Regions from separate parts of the Marinomonas gallaica genome, predicted to be linked through region 2. Evidence: riboswitches for the same ligand, from Rfam matches in the RefSeq annotation. Region 2 holds a riboswitch; each other region holds the start of a gene.
The links. A riboswitch is a leader RNA that binds a small molecule or an ion and turns the genes downstream of it on or off. The one in region 2 is predicted to bind thiamine pyrophosphate.

Region 1: linked by a shared signal. The riboswitch ahead of thiB (thiamine ABC transporter substrate binding subunit) and the one ahead of thiC (phosphomethylpyrimidine synthase ThiC) in region 2 are both predicted to bind thiamine pyrophosphate.
Region 3: linked by a shared signal. The riboswitch ahead of thiD (bifunctional hydroxymethylpyrimidine kinase/phosphomethylpyrimidine kinase) and the one ahead of thiC (phosphomethylpyrimidine synthase ThiC) in region 2 are both predicted to bind thiamine pyrophosphate.

Annotation. Positions count from the first base shown of each region.
Region 1 is NZ_CP187511.1:1,459,235-1,466,010, reverse strand. Features, by position in the region: gene thiP (thiamine/thiamine pyrophosphate ABC transporter permease) at 1-118, opposite strand, end outside; gene thiB (thiamine ABC transporter substrate binding subunit) at 122-1,114, opposite strand; TPP riboswitch at 1,161-1,267, opposite strand; gene ACPUEK_RS06785 (3-deoxy-D-manno-octulosonic acid transferase) at 1,289-2,521, opposite strand; gene msbA (lipid A export permease/ATP-binding protein MsbA) at 2,526-4,292, opposite strand; gene hldE (bifunctional D-glycero-beta-D-manno-heptose-7-phosphate kinase/D-glycero-beta-D-manno-heptose 1-phosphate adenylyltransferase HldE) at 4,292-5,719, opposite strand; gene ACPUEK_RS06770 (AGE family epimerase/isomerase) at 5,784-6,776, shown strand, end outside.
Region 2 is NZ_CP187511.1:2,876,946-2,883,721, reverse strand. Features, by position in the region: gene ACPUEK_RS13645 (penicillin-binding protein activator) at 1-848, opposite strand, end outside; gene rsmI (16S rRNA (cytidine(1402)-2'-O)-methyltransferase) at 952-1,806, shown strand; TPP riboswitch at 1,869-1,973, shown strand; gene thiC (phosphomethylpyrimidine synthase ThiC) at 2,122-4,092, shown strand; gene thiE (thiamine phosphate synthase) at 4,093-5,235, shown strand; gene thiS (sulfur carrier protein ThiS) at 5,216-5,413, shown strand; gene ACPUEK_RS13620 (thiazole synthase) at 5,415-6,188, shown strand; gene thiH (2-iminoacetate synthase ThiH) at 6,185-6,776, shown strand, end outside.
Region 3 is NZ_CP187511.1:3,136,506-3,143,281, reverse strand. Features, by position in the region: gene thiE (thiamine phosphate synthase) at 1-323, opposite strand, end outside; gene thiM (hydroxyethylthiazole kinase) at 343-1,134, opposite strand; gene tenA (thiaminase II) at 1,138-1,812, opposite strand; gene ACPUEK_RS14800 (ABC transporter substrate-binding protein) at 1,822-2,772, opposite strand; gene ACPUEK_RS14795 (ABC transporter permease) at 2,788-3,585, opposite strand; gene ACPUEK_RS14790 (ABC transporter ATP-binding protein) at 3,578-4,327, opposite strand; gene thiD (bifunctional hydroxymethylpyrimidine kinase/phosphomethylpyrimidine kinase) at 4,327-5,139, opposite strand; TPP riboswitch at 5,217-5,315, opposite strand; gene ACPUEK_RS14780 (hypothetical protein) at 5,980-6,555, shown strand; gene ACPUEK_RS14775 (hypothetical protein) at 6,656-6,776, shown strand, end outside.

The DNA.
Region 1 (6,776 bases), 1.4 Mb from region 2:
AACGCCCCCAATCACTTGGGGACGCATAAGAGAGCAAGGCCACAAAAGCGGCCATTGCGACAATGAAATACAGCGCTACACCCAGCCAAGCTGGACGTAAATGAGAGGAAAGTATCAAAACTTAGCGAGTCGTCGCCTCAAGCCATTCATTCACCCAAGCTTGACGCTGCTTAGCCACTTGTTCTGCAGGTAACGTCAACACTTTTGTTGCCTCAGGCAACGTTGAAAAAGCTTCAGGTAATGGCTCGATATTGTTCATCACAGGATACATCCAGTTGCCCGTCGCGACGACACTCTGAAACTCTGGCGCCAAAATAAACTGCATAAACTCTTCAGCCAGTGCTTTGTTTGGTGCGCTGTTCATCATTGCAGCCACTTCAATTTGAGGGTAAAAGCCCTCACTGGCTTCGGCCGCTTTGTACTTATTCTCACCTTCGGCCACCATATGATACGCGGGTGACGTGGTGTAGCTCAGCACAACATCCGCCTCGCCTTTTAAAAATAAACTGTAACCGTCATACCAACCTTTGGTCACAGTCACCGTGTGCTCAGACAACTGCGCCCAAGCATCCGCCGCTTGCTCACCGTACACCGACTTCATCCAGAGCAACAAACCTAAACCTGGTGTACTGGTGCGTGGGTCTTGGTAAATCACTTTAAGGTCTTGATTCTCAACCACGTCTTTTAACGATGTGGGCGGTGTTTCAAGCTTCTCACTGTCATAGATAAACGCAAAATAGCCTTGATCAAACGGAACAAAATACTCATCACTCCATCCATTAGGTGTCTGTACGTCAGTCGTATCCACATTATGCTTAGCTAACAAATCGGTCTGCTTTGCCGACTGCATTAGATTAAGATCTAACCCCAATAACACATCGGCCTCAGAGGCCTCGCCCTCTAACTGGACGCGCGACAAAATACCTACCGATGAATCCAGCGCCACGAAGTTCACTTCACAGTCGCACTGCGCTTCAAAACGGGTTTTGATTTTAGGGCCTGGGCCCCATTCGGATGCAAACGAATCGTAGGTATACACATTCAGCGTATTCGCTGCTGCTATAGACGACGCCAACAGCGCTGCCGCTGTCACCGCAAAAGATTTAAAAGACATAGTCGCTCCATAAATGAGCGGCGTATAACTGGATGGGCAAGGTATGAAGGGCTTGCTATCTCAATTCCTACGCCAGCATGATCTGGTTCAGGTTCAATGGGTTAGCCGGAAAAGCTTCTCAGTGGCTACATCGCCACACCCCATGAGATAAAACGTCGCTATTCTAACAGACCCTTAAGAGATGTCTAAGTATTGTAAAACACGCTCTAAAGCACCTTGATTCGATCGAGCGTTGCTAAGGGCTTTTTGCCCCATGGCTTGTCGCTTCGTGAGGTCTTGCAGTAAAAGCAGTTGGTCCACCAATTCGCCCTCTGATCGAACTCTCACTGCGCCACCATCGTGTATCAGTGATTCAGTAATGTCGGCAAAGTTAAAGGTATGCGCACCAACGATCACTGGTTTGGATAAGATCGCCGGTTCAATCGGGTTGTGCCCTCCCCGCTCGATCATGCTTCCCGCGACAAAGACCACATCAGAGATAGCGAAGTAGCGCATCATTTCGCCCATACTATCACCGAGCAGCACGTTTGCCTGAGCCCAAGTATCCAGCGGATCATCCGAGCGTCGAACGGTCTGAAAGCCTTGCTGTTGACTGAGTTTATAAACTGCTTCAAAGCGCTCAGGGTGACGTGGCACAAGGATTAACTTAGCATCGGGGACTTGCTGTAAAAGGGCTTGATGCGCTGCTAAAAATTGTAGATCTTCCCCTTCATGGGTGCTGGCGGCAATCCAAACAAATTCATTCTTCGGTGCAATGGCTTGACGCCAAACGGGTACCTCACTGTCTTCTGTAGGGGAGATATCAAATTTGATATTGCCCACTACGGAGACATCTGTTGCACCAAGCGCTTTAAAACGTTCAGCATCGGTTGCCGCGTGGGCTAAGAAACGATCAGGCAACGCCATTAAAGGCCTAGAGAAAAATCCAAACTTCTCGTAACGCTTAGCGGAACGTTCACTGAGGCGAGCATTGATAACTTGAATCGTCATGCCCTTGGCTTTTGCCGCTTTTAATAGGTTTGGCCAAAGTTCCGTTTCTATGATTGCCAATTGCGGGCAGGTCAGTTGCTTCAAGGCGCGCTGTACGCATACCGTATGGTCTAGAGGTAAGTAGCGATGCTGGACGCGTCCAGCAAACCACTTTTGTACTTGCGCTTCACCAGTAGGCGTTACGGTTGTTACCAATAACGTTTTATTGGGGTGCTGGGTTAGCCATTGCGTAATTAAGGTTTTGGCTGCCAAGACCTCACCGACCGACGCACAATGCAACCAAAGATCGGCTTTCATTGGCCCCCATTTACCGAGCGCTTCCGCAACGCGGTAATTGTCATAGCGTTTATGGAAGCGCCAGATACGTCGTGCAATAAAAGGCGTTGCAACAACCAATAAGAAACGGTACAGCCACATACGCTTATTCTTCGTTGAACTGATTTTGATGCAATTTGGCGTACGCACCGCCTTGCTCAATCAATTCTTTGTGGGAGCCAACCTCAATAATTTGACCGTGATCCACCACCGCTATTATATCGGCGTTTTCTATGGTTGATAATCGGTGAGCAATGGCGATGGTTGTACGATTCTTCATTAAGCTATCTAAGGCTTGCTGGATAGCACGTTCGGACTCTGAATCCAATGCTGAAGTTGCTTCGTCTAAAATCAAGATTGGGGCGTTTTTCAAAATAGCTCGCGCAATGGCGATACGTTGACGTTGGCCACCCGACATCAATACACCATTCTCACCGACCATGGTGTCTAAACCGTGCTCGAAGCCCTGAATAAACTCCCACGCATTGGCGGCTTTTGCAGCGTTAATGACATCTTCATCTTGAGCATCGCGCAGATAGCCATAGGCTATATTGTCACGAATTGAACCATTAAATAACACGACATTTTGATTCACTAAAGCAATTTGGCTACGTAAACTTTTAAGGGAGTATTCACGGCTATCTTGCCCGTCTAATAACAACTCTCCGCCTTCCACATCGTACAAACGCGGCACTAAGTTCGCTAACGTTGACTTACCACCACCCGATCGCCCTACCAAGGCCAATGTTTTTCCGGCTGGCAACAGTAAATTGATATTTTCCAACGTCAAACGATCACTGCTTGGGTATTTGAAACTTAAGTTGCGCCACTCAACCGACCCTTTTGCGTTGGATAGTTCTTGCTTACCTGCGTCCACCTCTTCGGTCATATCAATGAACTCGAAAATGCTTTGCGCTGCTGCAATACCCTTTTGCAAAATACTGTTTACATCGGTTAGCTGGCGCGCCGGTTTGCTGAGCATACCGGCAGCGCCAATAAAAGCAACAAAATCACCAGCTGACATGTTCTGACTAAGACTTGGATCTAACGCTAGCCATATCAATAAGGCTAACGAAATCGCTACCAGAAATTGTACAACCGGAATATTCAGCGCTTTCGTAAGCTCCATTTTGAGCTGAGAACGCTTGTTATCACCAGCCGCTTGGCGAAAACGATCCCGCTCATACTCAAAACCGCCAAAAATTTTAACGACTTCATGCCCCTTAATTGACTCAGAAGCGACATCTGATACGCCACCCATGGCATTCTGAATGTGTTTACTAAGCTTACGAAAACGCTTTGATGCATAAGAAACCACAAAGCCTATGATGGGAATAATCAATATAAACAGTAGCGATAGACGCCAGTTGGTGTAAAGCATATAACTCAATAAACCAACGACGGTTAAGCCTTCGCGTAGCAGTGTTTTAACGGCTGAAGTCACCGCGCCAATCACCTGTTCGGTGTCATAGGTCAATTTAGACAGTAAGCGCCCTGAGGGCATTTCGCTGTAGTAGCTCGTCGGTAGCAAAACCAGTTTATCAAACATGGTGGTACGTAAGTCATAGACGACTTTGTTGGCAATTTTCGCCATGAAGTAACTACCAAAAAAGGTACCGATACCACGCAACAGGAATATCGCCAAAATAGAAGCAGGTATTATAAACCGGTTTTCCTCTATTGAGCCTGAAGAGACTACATCAACAATGTATTTTAACTGTGCAGCCAGAGCAGGTTCCATCGCGCCATAGAGCATGTAGCCCATGACACTGACTAAAAAAATGGGCCATTGAGATTTAACGTACCCCAATAGACGCAAATAGATCTTAACGCCAGACTGAGGCTCTGGAGTTTGCTGATCAGGTGACGTCATTAATTATTCGCCTTTTCAATAATCGAAGTCGTAGAATATCCGTCAACAAAAGAAAGTACTTTCACTTCTCCGCCATGTTCTAACACATGTTCGGCACCCACGATGGATTCAATCGTGTAATCACCACCTTTTACCAACACATCAGGTGTTAACGTCTGAATAATTTCTAATGGTGTATCTTCATCAAACCATGTGACCCAATCGATCGAGCCAACGCCTTCGAGCACGGCCATACGATGTGTTAAATCGTTCACAGGACGCTTCTCCCCTTTAAGACGTTTGACCGAGGCATCTGTATTTACGGCTACGACTAAACGGTCGCCTAATGCTTTAGCTTGCTTCATATAGGCCACATGGCCCGGATGCAATATATCGAAGCAACCATTGGTAAATACGATTTTCTCACCATTTAACTGAGCCAGTTTAATTTGCTCTTGCAGAGATTCAGGTGACAGCACACCAAAATTGGTCGAATGAGACCGCGCAAACATGATCGCTTCTAGCGTATCGGCATCTATTGAGGCGGTACCCAGCTTTCCTACCACATAGCCAGCTGCTTGGTTTGCGTAATCGACCGCGTCGGAAAAGCGTTTGCTCGTCGTATAAATAGCGGTTAACACCGCAACGACCGTGTCACCTGCGCCGGTGACATCAAAGACTTCTTTCGCAGCGGTTGCTAGGGAAAATGAGTTTTTGCCCTCTTCAAGCAAGACTAAGCCATCTTCACCGCGTGTCACTAACAGAGATTGCCAACCGAAGCGTTCACGAAGCTCAAGTCCCTTTTGCTCGATCTCTTTAAGATCGGCACATTTGCCAACGATTGCCTCAAACTCAACCATATTAGGCTTAACTAGCGTGGCCCCTTGGTAAATAGAGAAGTCGTCACCTTTCGGATCAACAAAACTCGGAACGCCCGCTTCGTTCGACAGACCAATCAAGGTGCTCACGTCGGCTAAACAGCCTTTGGCATAATCAGAGTAAATAACTGCGTTTGCATCAGGCAATAAAGCAGCGACTTTATCGGCTACCGCTTGGTTTTGGCTTAACGTGTCTTCACGTTCTTCAAAATCTAAGCGAATCAATTGTTGATGGCGACTGATAACACGCAGTTTGGTGATCGTCGGTAAACTGTCTGTTGTGACAAAATGACACTCAACACCAGACTGAGTCAGAGCATTCTCTAAAGCCGTCGCATTCTCATCCTGTCCCACTACACCGACTAGAGAAACGCGAACGCCTAGCTTCGCGAGACCTAATGCAACGTTTGCAGCACCACCAGGACGGTCTTCAACGCTTGAAACTTTGACAACCTGTACCGGAGCTTCAGGAGAAATACGTGAAGTGCCACCATGCCAATAGCGATCTAGCATAACGTCACCAACGACAAGGATATGTTTATTCTTAAAGTTTAAATGTGAGGATATCATGGCGCTTTTCATCGATTTTTGAGGGCAAACATCTTATCATAACCGCCTTTCAATTTGGACTCATGTGAAATTGATCAACATGGAAATGCCTAAAACCTTGCACAAACGCATACAAAGCTGTGCAGACCACGTCTTTCAAGGTCTGATCCCAAACTGGGTAAACTACGGTTTTACTCCTCAGGGTTACAGTTACGAAAGTCTAGCGCTTAACTGGGAACATAATCCAGTTGGGCGCATTCGGCTATTGACCCAATGTCGTCAACTTTACACACTCAGTCACGCATCAGAACTGGGCTACCTTAACGGTTTTGAAGCACAAATCCGATCCTTATTTACGTTTACTGTCGAGCAATACTTTATTGATGGTCGGTGGATTTTCTCTCGTGATGACGAGTTAAATACCCTCGACCAAAAAAGTGATGCCTATGCGCTCGCTTTTGTAATGCTAGCTTTCAGCCATTACTACCAGCTAACAGGCGACCAAACGGCACTGCAATACATCGAGCTAACCGAGCAGTTTTTAGAACAAAATATGCGCCACCCCAATGGCGGGTTTTACGAAGCGTATCCTATTGAAACGCATATTACTCGCCGTCAGAATCCACATATGCATTTACTGGAAGGCTTTGTTGCGGCGTATCATGCAACCAAGCAAGCAAAGTACATCACACATATAGAACAGATCTGTGAACTGGCACATCAGCATTTTGTCGAGCCACACACACACACCTTGCGAGAATTTTTTAAGGCCGATCTAACACTAGATGATGAAACGGGGCACTTGGTAGAACCAGGACACCATTTCGAATGGGCATGGCTACTGCACCAAACGCATAACATCACCAATCGCCAACAGGATTTAGATTTAGCAAATCGGCTGTGGCAATCAGCCATTCAATTTGGCCAACCAAGTAATGGCGGCATCATTAACAGTTTTGATGGCAATACTGGTGAAACAGTCGATGCCGAAAAACGCATCTGGCCAATTACCGAATATCTTAAAGCTTGCTGTGTAATACCTATGTCATCAGATGAGCGCTTTGCACGTATAGAGACA
Region 2 (6,776 bases):
GTAAAAGAATCTGTATCGATGATACGCAGGTCCGGTTGCACCGACGTGTTGGAATAATATTGTTGTAAAATACCATCTAAAATCGCGTCAGATGCGGTTTTTAATTCTTTGCTCATCGGTAGCATGATGGCAACAGAAGTTGGCATGTGCTGCTCAAGTGATGCCATGATCTGGAAATCTAATGGCGGGTTCATTGACGCAGGGTGGCCAGGGTTCTGAGCTTGCCAGATGTGGAAAGCTTGTACTTGCTGGTCAACTGTCTGTGCTTGCTCGCGTAAGATTTTTGACACTTGAAGCCAGCCATCGAGTAGCGGAATAGGGCTGCTTTCTAAGTAAGAAACTTCATTGTCGGTAAGGTTTTGAATGGTTAGCCAAAGTTGTTGACGATTGGCTTCTTGCTGTTCAACAGGCAGCATCAAAGTAAGCTGCATGTAGTCTCTTACAGCACTTGGCCAACTGTCTAAAGAAGACATGACCGCGGCATGATGCTGTAACAGCTTAATATTGTTCTCTGGCCGTTGCGCGATGGGCATTTGACCCGCTTGACTCAGTACCTGCACTGCTAACATGGGCACTTCAAGCGCAATAGCGACTGTGCTTAACTCAAGTAAACCGCCAAATTTCGATGGCGTATCGAGGTTAATAACATGCGCTTCAAGGATCATACGAGCTTGTAGATATTGCTCATCTCTCACTAAGGCTTTTGCGGCTGCGAGATAAAATGGCGCGGACTGTTCAGGGCTAGACTGTTGTTTAGCCTGAGCCATAGCAAACTCGTAATCAAGAAGATCACCTTGCTGCATTTGCTGTGCAATCACAGGGCTTTGATTGGATGTGGAAGTTTCCATGGCTCCACAGCCAATAAGAGACAATGTGACTAAGGATAATGGTATGATACGGGATCTAAACAAACTCATATGTACGCAATACTTAAGCCGATAAAGAGGAAACATGGTAACACAGTCTGATAATGATGTGAGAGGAACCTTCTACATTGTAGCGACCCCAATTGGCAATCTGGATGATTTTACGGATCGTGCGAAACGAGTTTTACAAGAAGTTGACTTTATAGCGGCGGAAGACACTCGACACAGCAAACGATTGATGAACCATTTTGGTATTGAAACTCGATTATTTGCTTTGCACGACCACAATGAGCGAGACAAAGCCGCGTACATTGCATCGTTATTAGACGAAGGTAAAAACGTCGCTTTGATCTCCGACGCGGGTACGCCGCTGATTTCTGACCCAGGGTATCATGTAGTTCATTTTTTACGTCAAGAGGGGCATCGCATTGTGCCGGTCCCGGGCGCATCAGCATTAATCACGGCGTTGTGTGCATCGGGGTTACCCACCGACCGTTTTAGTTTTGTTGGCTTTTTACCGGCCAAAAGCAAATCGCGTCGTGATGAAATGTCCAGTTGGGTACCCAGCCTCGGTACCGTAGTATTCTATGAATCGACACACCGCATTTTAGACTGCTTAGAAGACCTGAATACGGTTTGGGGCGACACAGTACAAGTTGCCTTGGCACGAGAATTAACGAAAACATTTGAGACATTCTTGTCTGGTTCGGTTTCTGAAATTAAGCAAATTTTAGAAGACGATAGCAACCAAACCCGTGGTGAATTCGTCATGATGGTGTCACTTCCTGCCGAGCAAGAAGACAATACTGAAGCCCTTAAAGTGCTCACGATATTGCTAAAAGAATTGCCAGTGAAACAAGCCGCAGCTTTAGCCGCAGAAATTACGGGTGAGAAGAAAAATGCTTTGTATAAACAAGCGCTGACAATGAACGATTCTTAATCGGCTCAACAAGCAATGACCGTTTGGGAGTTTACAGCGACTTCCAAACGCGTATACTGATGCACAACTTGTCGGAGTGCCTTAATTGGCTGAGATCGCATTTTAATGCGGGATCCGCAGAACCTGATCAGGCTAATACCTGCGAAGGGAACAAGAAAGCATCTTTTCTTTTCTGCTGAATAAGCGTGGTTTGACCGCTTCAAATCTAGGTAACAACCCTAGTCGAAGAGGGGATCAAGCTGCCGCACGTACGTGGAAGTACGTGTTCTCCTGACAAGCATTTTTTCCAAATACAAACTTAATGGGAATCTGCTAATGTCGACTGCACCACCTAAACCCAATAAAAAAACGCGCGAAAAAGCCCGTCTAGACGCCAAAGCCTTTATCGAATCGTTACAGGCGACGCCATTTCCGTCGTCCGAGCGCATTTATGTGCAAGGGTCTGACGCGTCCATTCAAGTACCGATGCGTCAAATTAATCTTAGCGATACGCCAATTGGCTCCGATCCTGACAAGCTAACGTTTGAGCCGAACGAGCCCATCTACGTATACGATACCGCCGGCCCCTATGCGGACCCTGAAGAGAACATCGACGTACATGTCGGCCTAAAAGCCCTACGCCAGCAATGGATTGACGCTCGAAACGACACCGAAATCCTCGAAGGTGTGAGTTCAAACTTTGCTCAAGAACGTTTAGCGAACGATGAGTTGGAGGAGCTACGCTTCAAACACCTGCCCCGTGTGCGTAAAGCCAAAGCAGGTCAATGCGTGACGCAAATGCACTACGCACGTCAAGGCATCATCACGCCCGAGATGGAATACATCGCCATCCGTGAGAACCAAAACCTACAAGCGATCAAGTCTGAGCTATTGCTCAAACAACATCCGGGCCATAGCTTCGGTGCCAATATTCAAACAGAGATTACGCCAGAGTTCGTGCGTAAGGAAGTCGCCGAAGGCCGTGCGATCATCCCTAACAACGTAAACCATCCAGAAACCGAACCCATGATCATTGGTCGTAACTTCCTTGTGAAAGTCAACGCCAACATCGGTAACTCGGCGCTCACGTCTTCGATCGAAGAAGAAGTGGAGAAGCTAGTATGGTCAACACGCTGGGGTGCCGACACCGTGATGGACTTATCGACCGGTAAGAACATTCATGAAACGCGCGAATGGATTCTGCGTAACTCGCCAGTGCCGATCGGCACCGTACCGATTTACCAAGCGCTTGAGAAAGTAGACGGCGTCGCCGAAGACCTCAACTGGGAGGTGTTCCGCGATACGCTGATCGAGCAAGCGGAGCAGGGCGTGGATTACTTCACGATTCACTGTGGTGTGTTGCTACGTTATGTCCCCATGACCGCCAAACGCCTTACTGGTATCGTGTCGCGCGGTGGTTCGATCATGGCCAAATGGTGTCTGGCGCACCACGAAGAAAACTTCTTATACACCCGCTTCAAAGAGATTTGTGACATCTGTGCCGCTTACGACGTGGCCCTTTCGCTAGGGGACGGCCTGCGCCCTGGCTCCATCATGGACGCCAATGATGAAGCGCAATTATCCGAGTTACGTACTCTAGGTGAGCTAACCAAGATTGCGTGGGATTACGACGTACAGGTGATGATCGAAGGCCCCGGTCACGTGCCGATGCAGCTGATCAAAGAGAACATGGATCTACAATTGGATCACTGTCACGAAGCGCCGTTCTACACCTTAGGCCCATTGACGCAAGACATTGCCCCAGGCTATGACCACATTACCTCCGGCATCGGTGCGGCGCAGATTGGTTGGTACGGCTGTGCCATGTTGTGTTACGTGACGCCTAAAGAGCACCTTGGCTTACCCAACAAAGAAGACGTTAAGCAAGGTCTGATCACCTACAAAATTGCGGCCCACGCAGCAGATTTGGCGAAAGGTCACCCAGGTGCGCAAGTACGTGACAATGCGCTATCAAAAGCGCGTTTTGAATTCCGTTGGGAAGACCAGTTCAATCTGGCATTGGACCCGGAAACGGCGCGTGCCTATCACGATGAAACGCTGCCTCAAGCGTCAGGCAAAGTGGCGCACTTTTGCTCTATGTGTGGGCCAAAATTCTGCTCCATGAAGATTACCCAAGAGGTGCGCGACTACGCCGCGGGGCTTGAGAAAATCGAAGCGGTTGATGTTACGGCGGAAGAAGGCATGCAGAAGATGTCGGAGCAGTTTAAAGAGCTGGGCAGTGATGTGTATCTCACCACCGATAAGTTAAGCACAGACAAGCTGGCTGAAGCCGAAACGGAGCAGTAAATGCACGATACAGAGATTAAAACCATCGCGTTTACCGACGCGTGTTTTCAATCTTCTGTGGCTGAGCACGCTCGACAGCTAGGCTGTCGGGTGACTCACGGCATCACAGAAGCGCGGCGGATCGAAACCAGCCTTGCAGGCGTCATGCTCACCACCGATAGCGAAACGTGGCAGTTTGTGGATGAGCTCGATGCCAGCAGCGTAGTGCATCAAGCTCATTGCGACGGCCATGAGGTGTGGGTCAAATGGCTGCAAGACGATCGAATTGCGCACTTTTCTGCTCCCGCCTTGGGCGAGGTGGTGGTCGAAGATCTCGCCGTTGCGTTGGCGTGTTTTATCGCGCAAGGCTACGAACACTTAGATGCCATGACCTTGGCGCTGGCCTGGTTAACTCAGCTGGCGCAAAAGGCGGGTAATGCGTGGCCAACGGATCGAGCGTGGTTTCCCAGCACCGCGTTTGAAAACGACCATCAACTACCGACGGGCGGGCAGTTTGCCCCGATTTGCAAAGAGCAATTCACCTTGTATCCGGTGGTGGACAGCGTGGCGTGGCTAGCACTCGTGCTCGAGCAAGGGGTGAACACCGCGCAATTGCGCATTAAAGACCCGAGTGACCCAGATCTAAAGCAAAAGGTGCAGCAGGCCATTGCCTTGGGTGAGCAATACGGCGCCCAGGTGTTTATCAATGATTACTGGCAATTAGCGATTGAGCTGGGCGCCTATGGCGTGCATTTGGGTCAAGAAGACATTGAAGTGGCGGATTTAACTGCCATCCAGCAAGCGGGCGTACGCCTAGGAATCAGTACGCACGGTTACTTTGAAATTATGCGCGCTTTCAACCTCAAGCCCAGCTATATCGCGCTGGGTCATATCTTCCCGACCGTGACCAAAGACATGCCATCCCAGCCTCAGGGCATAACGCGTTTAGGGCAATACGTGGTGCTGATCGATGGCGCTTACCCCACGGTCGCTATTGGAGGCATCAACGCCGAGCGTTTACCCAAGGTCAACGCCACGGGTGTGGATGCGATTGCTCTAGTGACCGCCATTACTCGAGCCGAAGATCCCAAAGCGGCCACACGAGACTTATTAAACGCCGTGACGAAGAAAGAAGAGGATGCTTATGCAGTTGTATGTGAATGATGAGCTGATGCAATCTGAGCACCGTCAGTTATCGGCTTTGATCGATGCGCTCGTGACCAGTGAGCAACGCGTGGCCGTCGCGGTGAATCAACAAGTGGTGCCGCGCAGTCAGTGGTCTGAGTGCGAATTAAACAACAACGACCGCATCGATATCTTTGAATCCATCGCAGGGGGTTAACATGTCATTCACCATAGCAGGCCACGAGTTCCGCTCGCGCTTATTCACCGGCACTGGCAAATACGCCAATCAAGAGCAAATGATCGCCTCGCTTGTCGCCAGCGGCAGCGACATGACCACGCTGTCATTGCGCCGTATGGATCTTAAAAGCGGCTCGGACAACATTCTCAAACCGCTACAGCAACTGGGCATCAAATTGCTGCCCAACACCTCGGGCGCTCGGGATGCCAAAGAAGCGATCTACGCCGCACAGTTGGCGCAAGAAGCCCTAGGCACCAACTGGGTGAAAGTCGAAATCCACCCCGATCCGCGCTATCTCATGCCCGACCCGATCGAGACGCTAAAAGCCGTCGAAGAGTTGGTGCGTCTAGGCTTTGTGGTGATGCCTTACATTCACGCCGACCCCGTGCTGTGCAAACGCTTGGAAGAAGTGGGCGCGCAATGTGTCATGCCCCTTGGCGCGCCGATAGGCTCTAACCAAGGTTTGGCCTCTAAGCCATTTCTCGACATCATCATTGAGCAGAGCAACGTGCCGGTGATCGTGGATGCTGGTATTGGCGCGCCGTCCCATGCGGCCGCAGCGCTGGAAGCCGGGGCCGATGCCGTATTGGTGAACACGGCCATGGCGGTGGCAAGCGAACCTGAAACCATGGGCAAAGCCTTTAAACTCGCGGTCGAAGCAGGGCGCATGGCCTATGAATCGGGCACAGGGCCAGTGCAGCACACGGCCGCCGCCTCCAGCCCCTTTACCGAGTTCTTAAAGGAGCTATCATGAGTGGCACCGTTCGCGTATTACACCAAAGCCCCGCGGTAGACGGCCAGTTTAGCGCAGCACTAGAATCGCTAAATTGGGACGCCACCACGGCGAAGCATGTAGACGCGACCGAGGCCGATGTGCGCCGAGCATTGGCTAAACCACAACGTGATATCAACGACTTTGCGGCGTTGATATCACCAGCCGCCAAACCGTTTCTCAATGAGATGCTGGCGCAAAGCGAGCGCTTAACGCAGCAGCGCTTTGGCAACATCGTTAGCTTGTTTGCACCGCTGTATTTGTCCAACACCTGCGCCAATGAATGCACCTACTGTGGTTTCTCCATGAGCAACGCGATCAAACGCCTCACGCTGGACGAACAGCAAATTGAGCGGGAGATCACGGCGATCAAGCAAAAGGGCTTTGATCATATTTTGCTGGTAACAGGCGAAACCAAAAAAGTCTCTATGCCATACTTTGAGCGCATGCTGCCACTGTTCAAACCGGCGTTCAGTCAGCTCTCCATGGAAGTGCAACCGCTGGAAACGGAGGAATACGCGCGGCTTAAAGAGCTGGGACTTGATGGCGTGTTGGTTTATCAAGAAACCT
Region 3 (6,776 bases), 260 kb from region 2:
TCCACTGACAGCCCAAGCAATTTGTCGGGGCCGAGCAGTTGACGAGCGATGGTCGCTGGCATATCACTTTGCCCTAGATGAACGCCATCCGCATCGACGGCTAATGCGACGTCGACACGATCATTAATGATTAAAGGAACATTGTGGTCGGCCAACAAAGGCTTGATGGCCAACGCACGTTTAATAAAGGCCTGCACGTCATGATGCTTTTCACGCAGTTGAACCATGGTGACACCGCCGGCAACCGCCTGTTCGACAACGTGCATGAGCGATGTTAAATCGAGGTTTTCATCGGTGACAAGATACAGGGTGTAAGGTGACATGCAGGCTCCTATTGCCGGATTATAATTGCGCTAATTTCAAGCGCGCGAGTAGGGTGTCATCGTCGAGTGCAAACAAGGCATCAAGCAATGCCGTTTGCAAGCTGCCGGGGCCTTTCGCCTCCTGTCCGGCAATTTCTCCAGCAACACCCATGACCGCAGCCGCCGCTAGGCCGGTCGTCTCGCCAATGGCGGCAAACGCGCCTGTTAAGGCTGACAAAGAGCAACCGGTACCGGTCACTTGAGGCATCATAGAATGACCATTGCTTAAAGAGAACACACTGTCTTTGGTCACAATGTAATCCACCGCGCCAGAAACCACGACATTTGCCTGGTGCTCATCGACCAAGGCTTTCGCGGCACTTAACGCCGCTTGACTGCTGTCTTGCGCGTCCACCCCTTTGCCCTGCGACGCATCTCCAGCCAGAGCAATGATTTCCGACGCGTTGCCACGAATGATCAAACGCTCAGCCAGTGCAGCAAAGCTTCGTGACGTTGCGGTACGAAACGCCGTCGCACCACAACCGACTGGGTCTAAAATGACTGGCGTTTGATTGGCATTGGCTTGTTCAATAGCAAAGGCCATGCGTTCCACCCAGACTTTATCGAGCGTACCGATGTTGATGACCAAGGCGCCCGCAAACGCCATCATGTCTGCCATTTCCTCTCGGGAGTGGGCCATGATAGGCGATGCACCAATGGCCAGTAAGGCATTTGCAGTGTTGTTCATGACCACGTAGTTGGTGATGTTGACGACCAACGGCTTTTGTTGACGCAATGACGTTAGTGCTTGCGCGATCAGTTCAGGTGTCATGCATTAGCCCTCTTGCTTGATGTGGTCAAAGCCTTGCTGCCAGAAAGCAATCTCCATACGTGTCGCGGTACGGAAGGTCTCGACGAGTCGTTGGCCTTGTTTGCTGTTTAATTCAATGTCCGCCAATAGGCTATTAAAGTGCTGTGCGCCTTGGGCGACATGGCTTTGGAAGTCTTCGCTGGCGTATAGGTCTAACCAAGAACGGAATGGATTGCCATCGAGCTTAGTGTCAGGTGATTGCATACGTTGGTTGCCAATCGCAGCGTAACCAATTGAACAAGGTGCGAGTGCCGCATAAAGGCTGACCAAGTCACCACTCATGCCCGCATCCAAAACAAAGCGAGTATAGGCGACCGTGCCAAAGGCTTCGTCTTCTTGCTCCATTTCGACTTCGCTAATGCCCCATTTTTTGCAGTATGCCACATGATGGGCGATCTCAGTGTCGAGCAGAGCTTGCACACTGGGTAGGGCGCGACGCATGTCTTCTAGGTTATCGGCTTTGTAAATGGCCAATGCATAAGCACGCACGTAATGCTTTAGGAATAGGAAATCTTGCTTGAGATAATGTAAAAAGCAACGCTCGTCCAGACTTCCATCCGCGATTTGCAGGACAAAGTCGTGCTCGATGTAGGCTTGCCACTCGTCCGAGCAAGCATCAACCAAATCTTGATATTCCATGTCAGTCTCCTAGTTGATAATTGGGTTGTAATCAGCGGCTTTCGGCAGCGTTTTAATAATGCCGTGATCAAACATAAATTGAGCGTAATGATCGTAACGCGCCAAATCCACCGCTGCTGGGCGCAGCGCGAAGCGTGTTAAAGAGTCTTCCCATGCCATAGCATTTAACTCATTGTCCAACGTGTCTGGCGAGTAGGACACAAACTCATTCCACGCGGCATCAGGATGGTTCACAATGTACGTCGTGGCTTTTTCAATCGCGCTGTTGAAGGCTTTGATCGCGGCTTTATCGTAGGTTTTACTGTTGGCAACGAATATTAATTCATCGTAACTTGGCACACCGTGCTCTTCTGGGTAAAACGCCGTCGCTTGGTAGCCTTCCAATTCCAGTTGATTGCTTTCAAAGTTACGTAGCCCGCCCCAAATAGCATCGACCTTGCCTGAGGCTAAAGAGGCTGACAGAGACCAGCCCACATTGATAATTTCGACCTTATCGTAAGCAACGCCGTGGTGTTTAAGCATGGTTCCCACTGTCGCTTCTTCAGTACCCGCAATCGAAATACCGATTTTTTTGCCATTTAAATCAGCAGGCGACTCAATGCCACTTTTGTCCATTACAATCAGTGTATTCAGGGGGGTTGCAACAAGAGTGCCCGAACGTATCAAAGGCAGGCCCGCTGCAACATCAATGGTGAGCGTTGGCTGATACGAAATGGCCATGTCGACTTTGCCAGCGGCAACAAGCTTAGGTGGCATACTAGGATCAGCCGGCTCTTGGATAGTGACCTCAAGGCCTTGTTCCGCAAAGTACCCTTTTTCATGTGCGATCACGATTGGGCCATGATTTGGGTTCACGAACCAGTCCAGCATCAGAGACAGCTCGTGATCAGCGGCGAAGCTTGGGCTAACCATAGACGCGGCCATGGCCGATGAAGCGGTGATGCGAAGTAGTGTTTTCATAAAATAGTGCTGTCCTTATTGTGCGTGCCAGGGAATGAGTTTTTTGAGGAGCCAGTCGACGCTAAAGTACAGCGCGACCGAAAAGAGAGACAAAATAAACAGTGCGGCGAACATCTCATCGATCATCATTCGCGCATTGGCTTGCAGCATGAGGTAGCCCAGTCCAGCACTGGAGCCGACCCATTCACCCACCACCGCACCGATGGGCGCGATGACCACGGCAACGCGTAATCCCGAACCCAGTGCGGGTAACGCGGCAGGCAACTGAACATGCCAAAGACGCCGCCAACGATTGGCACCTAAGGTGTGCGCCAAATCCAAATAACCTTGCGGTGTACTGCGTAACCCGTCATAGCAGCAAGTCGTCACAGGGAAAAAGATAATAATGGCGGCCATGGCGACTTTTGAGGCAATACCATAATCCAGCCAGAGCATCAAAATGGGCGCGATGGCAAACACTGGAATGGCTTGGCTGGCGATTAAAATAGGCAGCAACCAGCGTCTAACCGGCGCAAACAGCAACATTTGCAAGGCAAAGAATAAACCGATAGACACACCGAGCAGCAAGCCGATTAATATTTCTTGCGCCGTTACCCAAGTATGTTTAAACAAAATGGTATAGCGCTCGGTCAGCACGTCAAAGACCGACAAAGGAGTGGGTAAGATAAAGCTTGGCAAATCCCAAATCGTAATCGCCCCTTGCCAAAGTACGACTAAAACAGAAATTGAAATGAGCACTTGCAGTGCTTTTTTCAGCCACGAGATGCGTCGTGAGCCGATTGGAGAAAGTGGCTGTGCCAAGACATTATGCATGGTCAACCTCCAGCCGCTCTAGTATCTGCTCTTGCAGCTGCGCCGTGTCTGAGTCTAATCGTCGTGGCGGCTGGCTTGATAAAGGTGGTAGGGGACGGGCGCTGGCGGGGTTGCCTTCAAATACATAAAGCTGATGACCAAGGCGCACCGCTTCTTGCGGATCGTGCGTCACCAGTACGACGGTTTTATGTTTCAGTAACTCAAACGACAGCGTTTGCAGCTTATGACGCGTCACCGCATCAAGCGCCGAAAATGGCTCGTCCATTAACACTACAGGCTGGTCTTGCATCAGGGTACGTGCCAAGGCGGCACGTTGGCGCATACCGCCTGACAGAGTTTGCGGCAACGCTTGAGCCTTATCGGCCATATCGACTTGCTCTAGCAAGCGCAGTCCTTGTTGACGTATGGCTTCTGTCACGGGCTGGCCTTTTAAACGATAAACTACGCATACGTTGTCTAGCACGCTTAACCATGGCAACAGTAAATCCTGCTGTGCCATGTAAGCGATACGGCCCGCTAATGGCTGACCGTCACAGGTAAGAATATCGCCTTGCCAATGCGCATCTTCTAACAATCCAGCCAGTTTACGCAGCACCGACGTTTTGCCACAACCGCTACGGCCAAGTAAACAGGTCCACTGATTAGCGCGAAACGTAAGACTTAAATCCTGTAATACAGGCTCAGAAGTGTGTCCATAGGCCAGCCGTGCATGCTGAATTCTAATAGCAAAGGCGTCTGTCATTATGAACGCTGTGCAAACGAGTAGAAGTGATGAACCGGACCATGGCCTTGACCAATGTCTAGCTGATCCGCGTGGGCAATGGCTTGGCTGATGTACTCTTTTGCTTGTTGAGTCGCGCTGGGTAATTCAAAGCCTTGAGCTAAAAACGAGGCCAGCGCAGACGACAATGTACAGCCCGTGCCATGGGTGTTTTTCGTTTTAATTCGAGGACTGGCGTAAGAAATCAGTTGTTCTTGAGTAATCAGCCAGTCAACGCTTTCTGCCGTATCGGCTAAATGCCCACCCTTGAGTAACACCGCTGCGGTCGGCAGTAATTTTAACGCTGGAATTAAAGCGAGTGCGGCTTCTTGGTTCGTGGGGGTGCCGCAGCCTAACAGTGCCGCGGCTTCAGGCAGATTCGGAGTGATGACCGTCACCCACGGCAGTAGCTCAGTTTTAAGCGTTTCAATGGCGCTGTCTTGCAACAGCCTATCGCCACTGGTCGCCACCATCACAGGATCAAGCACTACGTGCTTAGGCTGGTATTGGCGCAACTTCTTAGCCACCACTTTGATGATGTCAGAGTCGGCCAACATGCCAATTTTCACGGCTTGAATATTGAGATCAGTAAACACTGCATCAAGTTGCGCTTTGATGTGCGCGAGCGGAATAGGGTGGACATCGGTGACGCCGAGGGTGTTCTGTGCAGTAGTCGCAGTAATGACGGTGCAGGCATAACCACCTGTCGCAGAAATGGCTTTAATATCGGCTTGGATGCCCGCGCCGCCGCCACTGTCGGAACCGGCGATGCTAAGTGTAATAGGTGTGCTCATGTTTGTTCCTCTACGGTGTAAAGGAACAGGTATGAGAGCTGGAGAAGATCACGAGTGACGGGCGTCAAACGGATTCAAGATCACTACCTATAGTTCCCTACGCCAGTATTAACTGAATCAGGTTCAACGGGTCTCGCTTCAGCGATCTCAGCATTTCTGCCCCCCGACTATATGCAAAAGATACTACCAGCTCTTTCGCAAGGACACTAGACAATCATCAACATACGATATTTGTCGGACCTCGCTCTGCGAGGGAACAGCCCTGCAAACCAAACGCCACTTCATCAGCCACCCACCCCGCTTCGCTTCAATGTTTGTGGAAGAGAGAATTCATGCATTCAATTCGCTTGCGCAATGTCGCTTCGCGACCGTCAGCGCGAATCCAACGCATAAAGTTTCTTTTCAAGACAGAATCATCTTATGAGAGCTGAATCAGGTTATTTATTCCCTAAAATACTGTTACTTATCTTGGCGACGTCTCTGATAGCAAAGTGACAGAACGGCTTCGCGTCATGCTGCCATGGGACAATGGCAGTTAGCATTAGCGCTTAGTGAGGTTGATGCATAAAACGGATCAGGTCAAAAGGCCTGAGGGAAGCGCTTGCCTCTCTGGTTAAATCACGCTACAAAAGGGTACATTAAGAACCAATATAGCGGTGATCAAAGACGATCTGATGCGGAATAGTCCAAACAGACTTTGGTATTAAGCAAGTTATTTTACAGGGACGTCCTACCATGAAAAAAGCAAATCCCCTATATAGACAACGCAGCCGTTCAACAGTGGGTTATAGCCGCAGCTACGCTGCCGTATAACCCTTAATTGTTAACAAGGAGGTATCAATGCTAGATTTTGAAAAAAGTGAATTTGCGGATTCTATTTATTATGCCGATCTATTTAGAATTGACAGCAAAATATGGATGATCATGGGCTATGGGAAAAGTGAGGCCGCTAGAATCGCCTCAGATAACGATCGTGGTAACGATTTGTCGAGAGACTGTGTTGCTCTAAAAGTAAGCGGTAAAGATTTATTTGGGCGATATGATCCGGGGGCCTTAGGCGCTCATCACGATGAAAGTAGTGATCTTCATAAATTTCACAAGATCGATTATATCGCTTACTGCTTGTCTCCTGAGCAAACAGAAGAAGTATTTTCTTCAAACACAAAAGAAATTCTGGCTTGTGAGGCGGGGCTGATGAGTAAATTGGCAGTTGTCTATCCATATCCAGCATATTCAGCGCAATTTGTTTTTACTCCTCAAGAAATTGAAGCGTTGGCTAATCCAGAGCGCAGGGCTTTTAATTTTCTAAAGAAAATCAATGACACAGGGTTTAAAAACTTAGTGTTGGTGCCTTTCATGACTGAATTAGAATCAAAAGCAGAGTTATATAAGAGCTATGTGCCAGAAATTGCTTAACAAAGCCAAGCACAATTGCCCATTCAAAATACGCATGGGCGGTACCTCGCTGTCGCTCGGCCTTTGTTGGTGGCGTTATGCCCAAGGGAAATGACGATTAATGAATCAAGATTGGATTCTTCAAAAGAAAGAAACACGCCGGACTTTTTCAAAGTCAACTTGGGTGCCTTTGAGAGCATCCATTAACGATGAAGAAGGTGATTGTAAATATACAGGGCATG